DNA from 3 places in the Arthrobacter sp. 754 genome. Region 1 is predicted to be linked to each of the others. Evidence: riboswitches for the same ligand, from Rfam matches in the RefSeq annotation. Region 1 holds a riboswitch; each other region holds the start of a gene.
The links. Region 1 has a riboswitch for S-adenosylmethionine ahead of ABIA70_RS20070 (DUF1737 domain-containing protein). Riboswitches for the same ligand answer to the same signal wherever they lie in the genome.

Region 1 (3,267 bases):
CGTGGGAGCCAACGGCTGACGCCTGGTCCAAAAACTGCCGGAGATTGTCGGCCTCTGCGTCGCGGAACGGGATGGAGATGTCGTGGCCGAACACCGCGGGGGTGGCCCCCAGCCGTTCGGCAAAGGACCCGGCCGAGTCCTGGCCCCACTCAAGGACAGCGCCCAGCAGCGGCTTTCCTGCCTCCGGGGCCGGTCCGGGTTGGGCGGCTGCGGCAGCGCCGGCCGGCAGAAGGCTGGACAGGAGGGTGGCCAGCAGGAGCAGGGCCGCAAGAAGTGCTGACGTCAGCGGGCTGCGGAGTCCGGGTGCGGCCGACGGCGGCACGCGCCTGAGTGCGGTGGCTTTCGGCATGCTGGTGTGGACCCTCCCCCGGGACGGCTTTGCAGTGATGGCGGCCGGCGCCACCTGCGGAAACTCTATCGGTCCCCGCAGGCCTGTCCGGGCGTTGCCTTGCGCCCCCGCCTCCGCGTCAGCCGCCAGGAGGACCGGCCTCAGCCGGCCAGGATAACCATTGGCACCAGGCGCTCCACGCAGGAGACCCGGACCAGGCTCTCCAGTCCTGATGCCGCCCTGTTGTTGACCCCGGTGTCGTCACACCAGTCCAAGGCGTAGGGGTAGGCGGTGACCCCGGCGTTCCCGGCGGCCATTCCCGCCGGAACGGTAAACACGAAAGTGAAACCGCCGTCGTCGGTCATCGGAGCAAGTCCCTCCAGCACGTTGATTCCGGCAGCGTCCCGAACCGTCACCTGGACCTTGGCGTCCGCGCCGTAGCGGGCATCGCACGTGGTGTCCTGCGCGCTGACCGTGACCTGGTCTCCCGGCCGCGCTTCCGACGGCGTGACGCTGTAGGCCGGCGGCAGGCAAGGCGGCGGACCCGGAACATCCCGGCAGCCGGCCACGCCCATTAGGATCGAAGCTCCGCACAGGGCCGCGGCCAGCCGCCGTACCCGGGTTCCCCCCGCCCTTTGGTTCCTGCTGTCCGCCATGGCCTGATTGTCCCGCCCGGATGGTGAGGGGGAGAAGCACGCGCAGGTTACGAAAGTCCGGCTTGGTTACGGAACATGACGACGGCGGCGGTGCGGCCGGGCGGGCCGGATGTTACGTTTTTGGGGAGTAATGAGAACCGGCGCCAAGCCCTGACTGGCCGGTCGGCAACCCTCCCTTTCGCGGCGGGGTGCCTCAGGTGAATACTCGGCATATCGACCCATTCGAGCTGCAAGCGTGAAAGAAGGAGTTCCGTCGTGTCCGACGCACCTGCCCCCGAAGAAAGATTGTCCTACCGGCTCATCACGGGGCCGGACGACAAGGCTTTCTGTGAACGGATTTCCACCGCCTTGGCCGAGGGGTACGTCCTGCACGGCAGCCCGGCCGCCACATTCAACGGCAGCAGCGTGATTGTTGCCCAGGCACTCATCCTCCCGACGGCGATCGCGAGCGCGGATGCCGCCGTCGCCACCGCTGTTGAAGACCTTGAATCGGGCGACGACCTCGACTTCGACGGCGAGGGCCACGCATGAGCTACGCCGGAGACCTCACCCCGCTGGAAGCCTGGGCCAAGCTGGAGCAGGGCGCCATCCTGGTGGACGTCCGCACCGAAGGCGAATGGGCCCACATCGGCATCCCGGACACCAAGGCCACTGACAACGACCCCCTGTTTATCCAGTGGACGTTCCCCGGCGGGATCCCCAACCCGGATTTCCTCACCGACCTGACCCAGCAGGCCCCGGAGGACCCAACCACCGAGCTCATTTTCCTCTGCCGCTCCGGCCAGCGGTCCATCGCTGCCGCCATCGCCGCGACACAGGCCGGCTTTACCTCCTTCAATGTCCTGGAGGGTTTCGAAGGCGAGCCCGACCGCTACGGCGAGCGAACCGTCAACGGCTGGAAGAACCGCGGCCTGCCCACCAACCTCGGAAGCAAATAAGTGACCTTCAACAAAGATGCCGCCGGCTGGAGCCCTGACACCCAGGCCGTCCGCGGCGGGCTGGACCGCACCAACTTCCAGGAGACCACCGAGCCGGTGTTCCTGAACTCGGGCTTCGTCTACGAGTCGGCCGCCGCAGCCGAACGCGCCTTCACAGGCGAGGACGAACGCTTCGTCTACTCCCGCTACGGCAACCCCTCCGTTGCCACCTTCCAGGAACGGCTCCGCCTGCTGGAGGGAACCGAGGCGTGCTTCGCGACGGCGTCCGGCATGTCCGCTGTCTTCACAGCCCTGGGTGCGCTGCTGGCAGCCGGGGACCGGGTGGTTGCCGCCCGCTCACTGTTCGGCTCGTGCTTTGTGATCCTGAACGAAATCCTGCCGCGCTGGGGCGTGGAGACGGTGTTCGTGGACGGCCCTGACCTGGACCAGTGGCGCGAAGCCCTGTCCGAGCCCACCACGGCCGTTTTCTTCGAATCGCCATCGAACCCCATGCAGGAAATCGTGGACATTGCCGCGGTCAGCGAGCTGGCGCACGCGGCCGGGGCCACCGTCGTCGTCGACAACGTTTTTGCCACTCCCCTGCTGCAGCGCTGCGGCCAGTTCGGCGCGGATGTCATTGTCTACTCCGGCACCAAGCACATTGACGGCCAAGGCCGGGTGCTGGGCGGTGCCATCCTCGGGACCAGGGAATTCATCGACGGTCCGGTCAAGCAGCTGATGCGCCACACGGGACCCGCGCTGTCCGCGTTCAACGCCTGGGTGCTGACCAAAGGCCTGGAAACCATGGCGCTGCGCGTGAACCACTCGTCCGCGTCCGCGCTGCGGCTCGCCGAATGGCTCGAACAGCAGCCCGCCGTCAGCTGGGTCAAATACCCCCTGCTGAAGTCGCACCCGCAGTACGAGCTGGCCGCCAAGCAGATGAAGGCCGGTGGCACCGTTCTCACACTGGAACTTGCGACGACGGGCGGCCGCTCGGGCAAGGACGCCGCCTTTGCGCTGCTGGACGGGCTGCGGATCATCGATATCTCCAACAACCTGGGCGATGCCAAGTCCCTGATCACCCATCCGGCCACCACCACCCACCGCGCCATGGGCCCCGAAGGCCGGGCCGCCATCGGGCTTAGCGACGGCGTCGTGCGGCTTTCGGTTGGCCTGGAGGACGTGGACGATCTCATCGGCGATCTGGAACAGGCGCTCAAGCAGATCTGATACGCCGCCTTAGCGGCGGGCGGCCAGCGCCGAGGAGAGGGCAGATGCCGACGCGGCACTGCTGTTGATCCGCCAGTCGGTCTCCTTGTTCAGGTTGAACCAGACAAAACCGGAGACGTCCGGCTGTGCCCTCAGG
Region 2 (3,267 bases), on a different contig from region 1:
CGGGTCAACGTAGGGGACCTGGGTGTGCGGCTTGACGCTCTGCAGTGAATCGCACAGCTCGTTGACTGCGGCAACATTTGGATCGTAACGGCGGTTCAGGAGCTGTTCGCGGAATGATTCGGGTGCCAGGGCTGTCATGAAGGGCAATGTCTCCTGCGGGGATCGGTGCTGCTGCCAATCCGGAAAATGGGCGCGTGGTGGGCACGCCAAGTCCGGGGTGGTTTGAAATGTGTTGTGGACCGATTCCTGGTCGGTCTCTATCAGTTTAGCAAGCCCCGCAAAATGCAGGGCCCGTCCCGGGCCTTCCCGTGACGGAAGGCACAGGACGGACCCTGCAGCTGGATCGAAAAAACTACCAGAGACGCTTGGTGGCGCGGCGGGCGCCCTCGCCCAACGCCTCCAGCTTGGCCCACGCAATCTGCGGGTGGACGCGCCCGCCCAGGCCGCAGTCGGTGGAGGCGATGACATGCTCCCTGCCCACCAGCTCGGCGAAACGGACAATCCGGTCCGCGACGAGGTCCGGGTGCTCCACCACGTTGGTGGCATGTGACACGACGCCGGGGATGATGACCTTGCCCTCGGGCAGCTTGGTCTCCTCCCAGACCCGCCATTCGTGCTCGTGGCGGACGTTGCCGGCCTCAAAGGAGTACGCACCGGCGTTGACCTGCAGCACCGAGCCGACGATGTCCCCGAACGGGATGTCCGTGGTGTGCGGGCCGTGCCAGGAACCCCAGCAGACGTGGAGGCGGATCTGTTCCTGGGGCAGGTCACGCAGGGCCCAGTTGGTGGCCTCGACCCGCAGCTGGATGAACTTGAGGTAGTCCTCCAGGGTGGGTTCCGGGTTGATCTGGTCCCAGCTTTCCGCGAGGGAAGGATCGTCGAGCTGGACTGTCAGGCCGGCGTCGATAATGGCCTTGTATTCCTCCCGCATCACGTCAGCGCAGGCGTAGAGCAGCTCCTCATCGGACTTGTAGTACTCGTTGGCCACGCGGGCACAGGAGCCGGGGGACAGGGAGGCCACAAAACCCTGGGTGAGGCTTGCGGCGGCAAGTCCTTTTTTCAGGTTGGTGACATCGGAGTTCACCAGGTCCTGGCCGGTGTAGGTCAGGGGCCCGGTGATCTTCGGCTGGGAAACGCTCTTGCGGTGCGCCAGGATGCCCGAGGATGGATCGGTGTAGGCGTCGTTGAAAGCCAGCCGATCGCGGCGGTCCGGGAACGAGGTCAGCACAATGTGCCCCGGCGACGAGCGGTGCACGGTGGCGTCCTTCCACCGGTCCACATCTGTGGGTTCCAGGCCGCCGAGCCGCGCGAACGAGTAGTTCCACCAGGCGCCGTAGTCGACTGAAGTGGACATGGTGTGCCCGTATTCGCCGTCGTTGGGAATGTCCACCCCCACGTCTTTCTGCCGCTGGACGACGTCCACCACCGAGGACTCGAGCAGTTCGAGGAATTCCGGGGTAATGCCTTCGGTCTCCTTCGCGGCGTTGGCGGCGATCAGCTCCGGCGTGCGGGGCAGGGAACCTGCGTGGGTAACCTGGATGTGGTCAGTGTTAAGCGACATGGGGAATTTTCCTTTCCATCGGTCCTGGCAGTAGCACCTGCGCCGGCAGGTTTGTCCTGCTCAAACGCGGTTGCTGCGGCGTCAACGATCCAGGTCTCTCGGCCGCTCCGGATGGGTACTCTCACTTAATGGCATCTGCAGGGCCCGGGCAAGTCCGGGCCGGATTGTTTCGTGTGTGAACCCCGCCAGGCCGAACGAGTGGAGAAACCCCGGCGTCGGCTAAACTTGGGTGGTAAGAGCCCCGAACTCTTGCGTGGCAGGGCGTCCTAACCGTTCCCGCCAGGCTGTTGCCTTCGGGGCATTCTCATGAACGGCGCCGGCCTTTGATGACCCTCCCGCGAATAAGCGGATGGGGCACCCGGAGTGCGGCCCGAACGAATGGGGGAGGATCCCATGCCAGCAATCGTGATCGTAGGAGCCCAGTGGGGCGACGAAGGAAAAGGCAAGGCCACAGACCTCTTGGGTGGCCGTGTCGACTACGTCGTTAAGCCCAATGGCGGCAACAATGCCGGGCATACCGTCGTCGTAGGCGGTGAGAAGTATGAGCTCAAGCTCCTTCCGGCCGGCATCCTCAGCCCCAACGCGGTTCCCATCATCGGAAACGGCTGCGTGGTGAACCTCGAGGCCCTGTTCGAGGAAATCGATGGCCTGGAGGCCAGGGGTGCGGACACGTCCAAACTGCGTGTTTCCGCCAACGCCCACCTGGTGGCGCCTTACCACCAGGTGCTGGACAAGGTCACGGAGCGCTTCCTCGGCAGCCGCGCCATCGGCACCACCGGCCGCGGCATCGGCCCGGCCTACATGGACAAGGTGGCCCGCCTGGGCATCCGCGTCCAGGACGTCTTTGACGAATCCATCCTCCGCCAGAAGGTGGAAGGCTCGCTGCGCCAGAAGAACGAACTCCTGGTCAAGGTCTACAACCGCCGGGACATCGAGGTGGAGGAGATCGTCAGCTACTTCCTCTCCTTCGCCGAGCGCCTGCGCCCGCTGGTCATCGACAGCACCTTTGTCCTGAACAAGGCGCTGGACGAGGGCAAGGTGGTGCTCATGGAGGGCGGCCAGGCCACCTTCCTGGACGTGGACCACGGGACGTACCCGTTTGTCACGTCCTCGAACCCGACGGCGGGCGGCGCGTCAGTGGGTTCGGGCATCGGCCCTACCCGCATCTCCCGCTCGATCGGCATCATCAAGGCCTACACCACCCGCGTCGGTGCCGGACCGTTCCCCACGGAACTGTTCGACGAGATGGGCATGTACCTGCAGAAGACCGGCGGTGAGTTCGGCGTCAACACCGGCCGCCCGCGCCGCTGCGGCTGGTACGACGCCGTCCTGGCCCGCCACGCTTCCCGCGTCAACGGCTTCACGGACTACTTCGTCACCAAGCTGGACGTCCTGACCGGGATCGAGCAGATCCCGGTGTGCGTTGCCTACGACGTCGACGGCGTCCGGCACGACGAAATGCCCATGACGCAGACCGAATTCCACCACGCCGTGCCCATCTTCGAGTATTTCGAGGGCTGGAAAGAGGACATCACCGGCGCCCGCACCCTGGAGGACCTTCCGGAGAACGCGCGGAACTACGTGCTTGCCCTGGAGAAGCTTTCCGGTACGCGGTTCTCCGCGATCGGCGTCGGTCCGGACCGCGACCAGACCATCGTGGTCAACGACCTCATCAAGGACTAAAGTCCACACACGTACGACGCCGG
Region 3 (3,267 bases), on a different contig from region 1:
GCGGCCGAACTTGTCACCGAAATGGCCGAACACTATGCCGCCGATGGGCCGGGCGACGAAGCCCACGGCGTAGGTGACGAACGCGGCGATGATGCCGTCCAGCTCTGTCCCTGAGTTGGGGAAGAACATTTTGCCGAACACCAGGGTGGCTGCCGAGGCATAGAGGAAAAATTCGTACCATTCAACGACGGTGCCGGCCATGGAGGCCGTGACGACTTTTCTCAGGCCTGAAGCCTTGACATCGGGTTCGACTACGCGCCTTCCGGCGGAGTTTTCCATGCTCATTTGAACTCTCCTTCGGCGTCGCCATCGACACCACTGGGACCTGCCTTTGGCGGCCGTGATGACGGGCGCCACGGATCGCCGGGTCCCAAGAGTATGTTCCGCGCAGGACTTAACATCAACCCCGAAAAATGCAGGCCCTATCTGCAAAAATGCACAGGCGCCCTGGGCCTGGCCGGTTCGTCAGCCGGCGAGGTGCCGCCGGAGGGGGTCGCTGAGCTGGCCGATTTCGGTGAGGAAGCCGTCATGGCCGATGGGGGCCTCGATCACGTGCACGTCCACGTCGCCAGGCAGGGCATCCGCCAGTTCACGGGACTGGGACGGGAAATAGAGCCGGTCACTGTCCACTGCGGCGACGAAGAACCTGGCCGTGGCGCGCCCGAGCGCCTCGTGGAGGGATCCCCGCCCGCGGCAGATATCGTGGCTCATCAAAGCGTCTGTGATGGCGATGTAGCTGTTGGCGTCGAACCGCCGGACGAGTTTCCTGCCCTGGTGGTCCAGGTAGCTTTCAACCTGGTAACGGCCGCGCGCCCCCAGTGCCTCGGCCTGCAGCGGCGATTCGGCGATCTGTGCCGAGCGTCCGAACCGGCCATCGAATTCAGCGGCCGAGCGGTACGTGATGTGCGCGATGCGCCGCGCCAGTGCCAGGCCATCCTCGGGGAGCGGGCCACCGTAATAGTCGCCGTCATTGAAGTTGACGTCCTGGCGGATGGCCAGGGTCTGGGCCTGGGCGAACGCGATCTGTTCGGCCGTGCTGGCGGCGCCGACAGAGATGACGGCGCAGCGCTGCACACGCTCAGGGTAGGTCACGGCCCATTCCAGGGCGCGCGCCCCGCCCATGGAGCCGCCCAGTACGGCAAACCAGCTGTGGATGCCCAGGGCATCGGCCAGCCGGGCCTCAGCCGCCGTGGTGTCGCGCAGTGTTACCAACGGGAACCGGGACCCCCACGGCTTCCCGTCGGGAGCTTCGGAGGACGGTCCGGTGGAGCCGTAACATCCGCCGAGGATGTTGATGGAGACCACAAAGAACCGGTCAGTGTCCACCGGCGCGCCGGGTCCGGCGAGCTGTTCCCACCAGCCTTCCTCGTCGCTGTCCCCACGGGTCACATGGGTGCTTCCGGTCAGGGCGTGCTCGATGAGGACGGCGTTCGATCCGTCGGCATTCAACGTGCCCCAGGTTTCGTAGGCCAGGGTGACGTCGGGAAGGTAACCGCCGGCTTCCAGCTGCAGGCCGCCGATGGTGGCATAGCGGACAACCCCGTGTCCTGGGGCGGCGGTTCGGGAAATCGTGATCGTCATGGCAGGACCTTTTCTACGCGCTTGCCCGCCGTCAATTGACCGGCAGGCCAGGTCCTCACCCGGGGCACCCCGCCGCGGAGGAGGGTTGCCGGCCAGCAAGCCGGGGCTGTCGCTGGCACTCATGACCTGCTTCGAGTGTACGAAACAGCCGGCGCTTGGCGCTAAGCCTGTGACAGGTTGTGACTTCAGCGGATGCCTACTGCCGCTCCTCACCTGCCGCCGCGGCTGCTTCCGCCGCGCTTTTGGCCGCACGGAAGCCGGCTTCGAGGTCGGCGAGGATGTCATCGATGTGCTCGATGCCGACGGAGAGGCGGACGAGTCCGGGGGCCACCCCCGCTATGGCCTGCTGTTCGGGCGAGAGCTGGCTGTGCGTGGTGGAGGCCGGGTGGATGACCAGAGAGCGTACGTCGCCGATGTTGGCCACATGGGAGTGGAGCTCCAGGGCGTCCACGAACCGCTTGCCCGCTTCGGCTCCCCCGGCGACGGTGAAGGAAACCACAGCCCCGGTTCCCTTGGGCCCGTACTTCCGGCCGCGCCCGTACCAGGGGCTGGAGGGCAGACCGGCATAGGCGACGGATTCGACGTCGTCCCTTGCCTCGAGCCACTGCGCCACAGTGGTGGCGTTGGCGACGTGCCGCTCCACCCGAAGGCTGAGGGTTTCGATGCCCTGGGCGATCAGGAAGGCGTTGAAGGGGGACACTGCCGAGCCGAGGTCCCGGAGCAGCTGGACGCGGGCCTTCAGGATGTAGGAAAGGTTGGCGCCGAGGGCACCGCCTGCGCCCAGGTCGCGGGCATAGACCATGCCGTTGTAGGTGGGGTCCGGGGTGTTGAACCCGGGGAACCGCTCCGGGTCCTTGCCGAAATCGAAGTTGCCCGAATCCACGATCACGCCGGCAATCGCGGCGCCGTGTCCGCCGAGGTACTTGGTGGCGGAATGCACCACAATGTCCGCACCCCATTCGATGGGCCGGATCAGGTACGGCGTGGACAGGGTGTTGTCCACGATCAGCGGGACTCCGGCGTCATGCGCCACCGCGGAGATGCCCTCAAGGTCCAGGACGTCCTGGCGGGGATTGGACACCACCTCGCCGAAGAACAGCTTGGTGTTCGGCTGGACGGCTTCCCGCCACTGGCCCAGGTTGTCAGGATCGTCGACGAACGTGACGGAGATGCCGAATTTCTTCAGCGTGTGCGCCAGCAGGTTGTACGTGCCGCCGTACAGGCTGGGGCTCGCCACAATATGGTCACCGGCTTCGGCAACGTTCAGGATGGCGAAGGTTTCCGCTGCCTGTCCCGAACTCAGCAGCAGCGCGGCCAGACCGCCTTCCAGGCTGGCGATCCGCTGTTCGACGGCGTCCTGCGTGGGGTTGCCGATCCGGGTATAGATGGGTGCCAGTTCCGCGAGCGCGAAGCGGTTCGCAGCGCTTTCCGCGCTGGGGAAGACGAACGACGTCGTCTGGTAGATGGGCAGCGCCCGCGCACCGGTGGCGGTGTCAGGTTCCTGGCCGGCGTGGATCTGGCGTGTTTCGAAAGACCAACCCTGGGACATTTACGGCTCCTTTGACGTGGTACTGGCGCTCATCACCTTCGGTTCAGTGTAGGAACGGGCTGCGGGCCGGGAACAGCATTGTGACGAACATGGTCACTGCTGCCCGTCGTGGCCGAAGGAGGGGAAATGGTGGCCCA

Region 2: linked by a shared signal. The riboswitch ahead of ABIA70_RS13010 (cobalamin-independent methionine synthase II family protein) and the one ahead of ABIA70_RS20070 (DUF1737 domain-containing protein) in region 1 are both predicted to bind S-adenosylmethionine.
Region 3: linked by a shared signal. The riboswitch ahead of metX (homoserine O-acetyltransferase MetX) and the one ahead of ABIA70_RS20070 (DUF1737 domain-containing protein) in region 1 are both predicted to bind S-adenosylmethionine.

The regions. Positions count from the first base shown of each region.
Region 1 is NZ_JBEPSC010000008.1:75,426-78,692, reverse strand. Features, by position in the region: gene opgC (OpgC domain-containing protein) at 1-349, opposite strand, end outside; gene ABIA70_RS20075 (hypothetical protein) at 490-984, opposite strand; SAM riboswitch class IV at 1,111-1,226, shown strand; gene ABIA70_RS20070 (DUF1737 domain-containing protein) at 1,240-1,515, shown strand; gene ABIA70_RS20065 (rhodanese-like domain-containing protein) at 1,512-1,922, shown strand; gene ABIA70_RS20060 (O-succinylhomoserine sulfhydrylase) at 1,923-3,131, shown strand; gene ABIA70_RS20055 (glycoside hydrolase family 26 protein) at 3,141-3,267, opposite strand, start outside.
Region 2 is NZ_JBEPSC010000004.1:196,399-199,665, reverse strand. Features, by position in the region: gene ABIA70_RS13015 (uracil-DNA glycosylase family protein) at 1-138, opposite strand, end outside; gene ABIA70_RS13010 (cobalamin-independent methionine synthase II family protein) at 353-1,561, opposite strand; SAM riboswitch class I at 1,574-1,679, opposite strand; gene ABIA70_RS13005 (adenylosuccinate synthase) at 1,955-3,244, shown strand.
Region 3 is NZ_JBEPSC010000002.1:701,479-704,745, reverse strand. Features, by position in the region: gene ABIA70_RS08610 (MFS transporter) at 1-285, opposite strand, end outside; gene metX (homoserine O-acetyltransferase MetX) at 466-1,581, opposite strand; SAM riboswitch class IV at 1,594-1,708, opposite strand; gene ABIA70_RS08600 (bifunctional o-acetylhomoserine/o-acetylserine sulfhydrylase) at 1,778-3,130, opposite strand.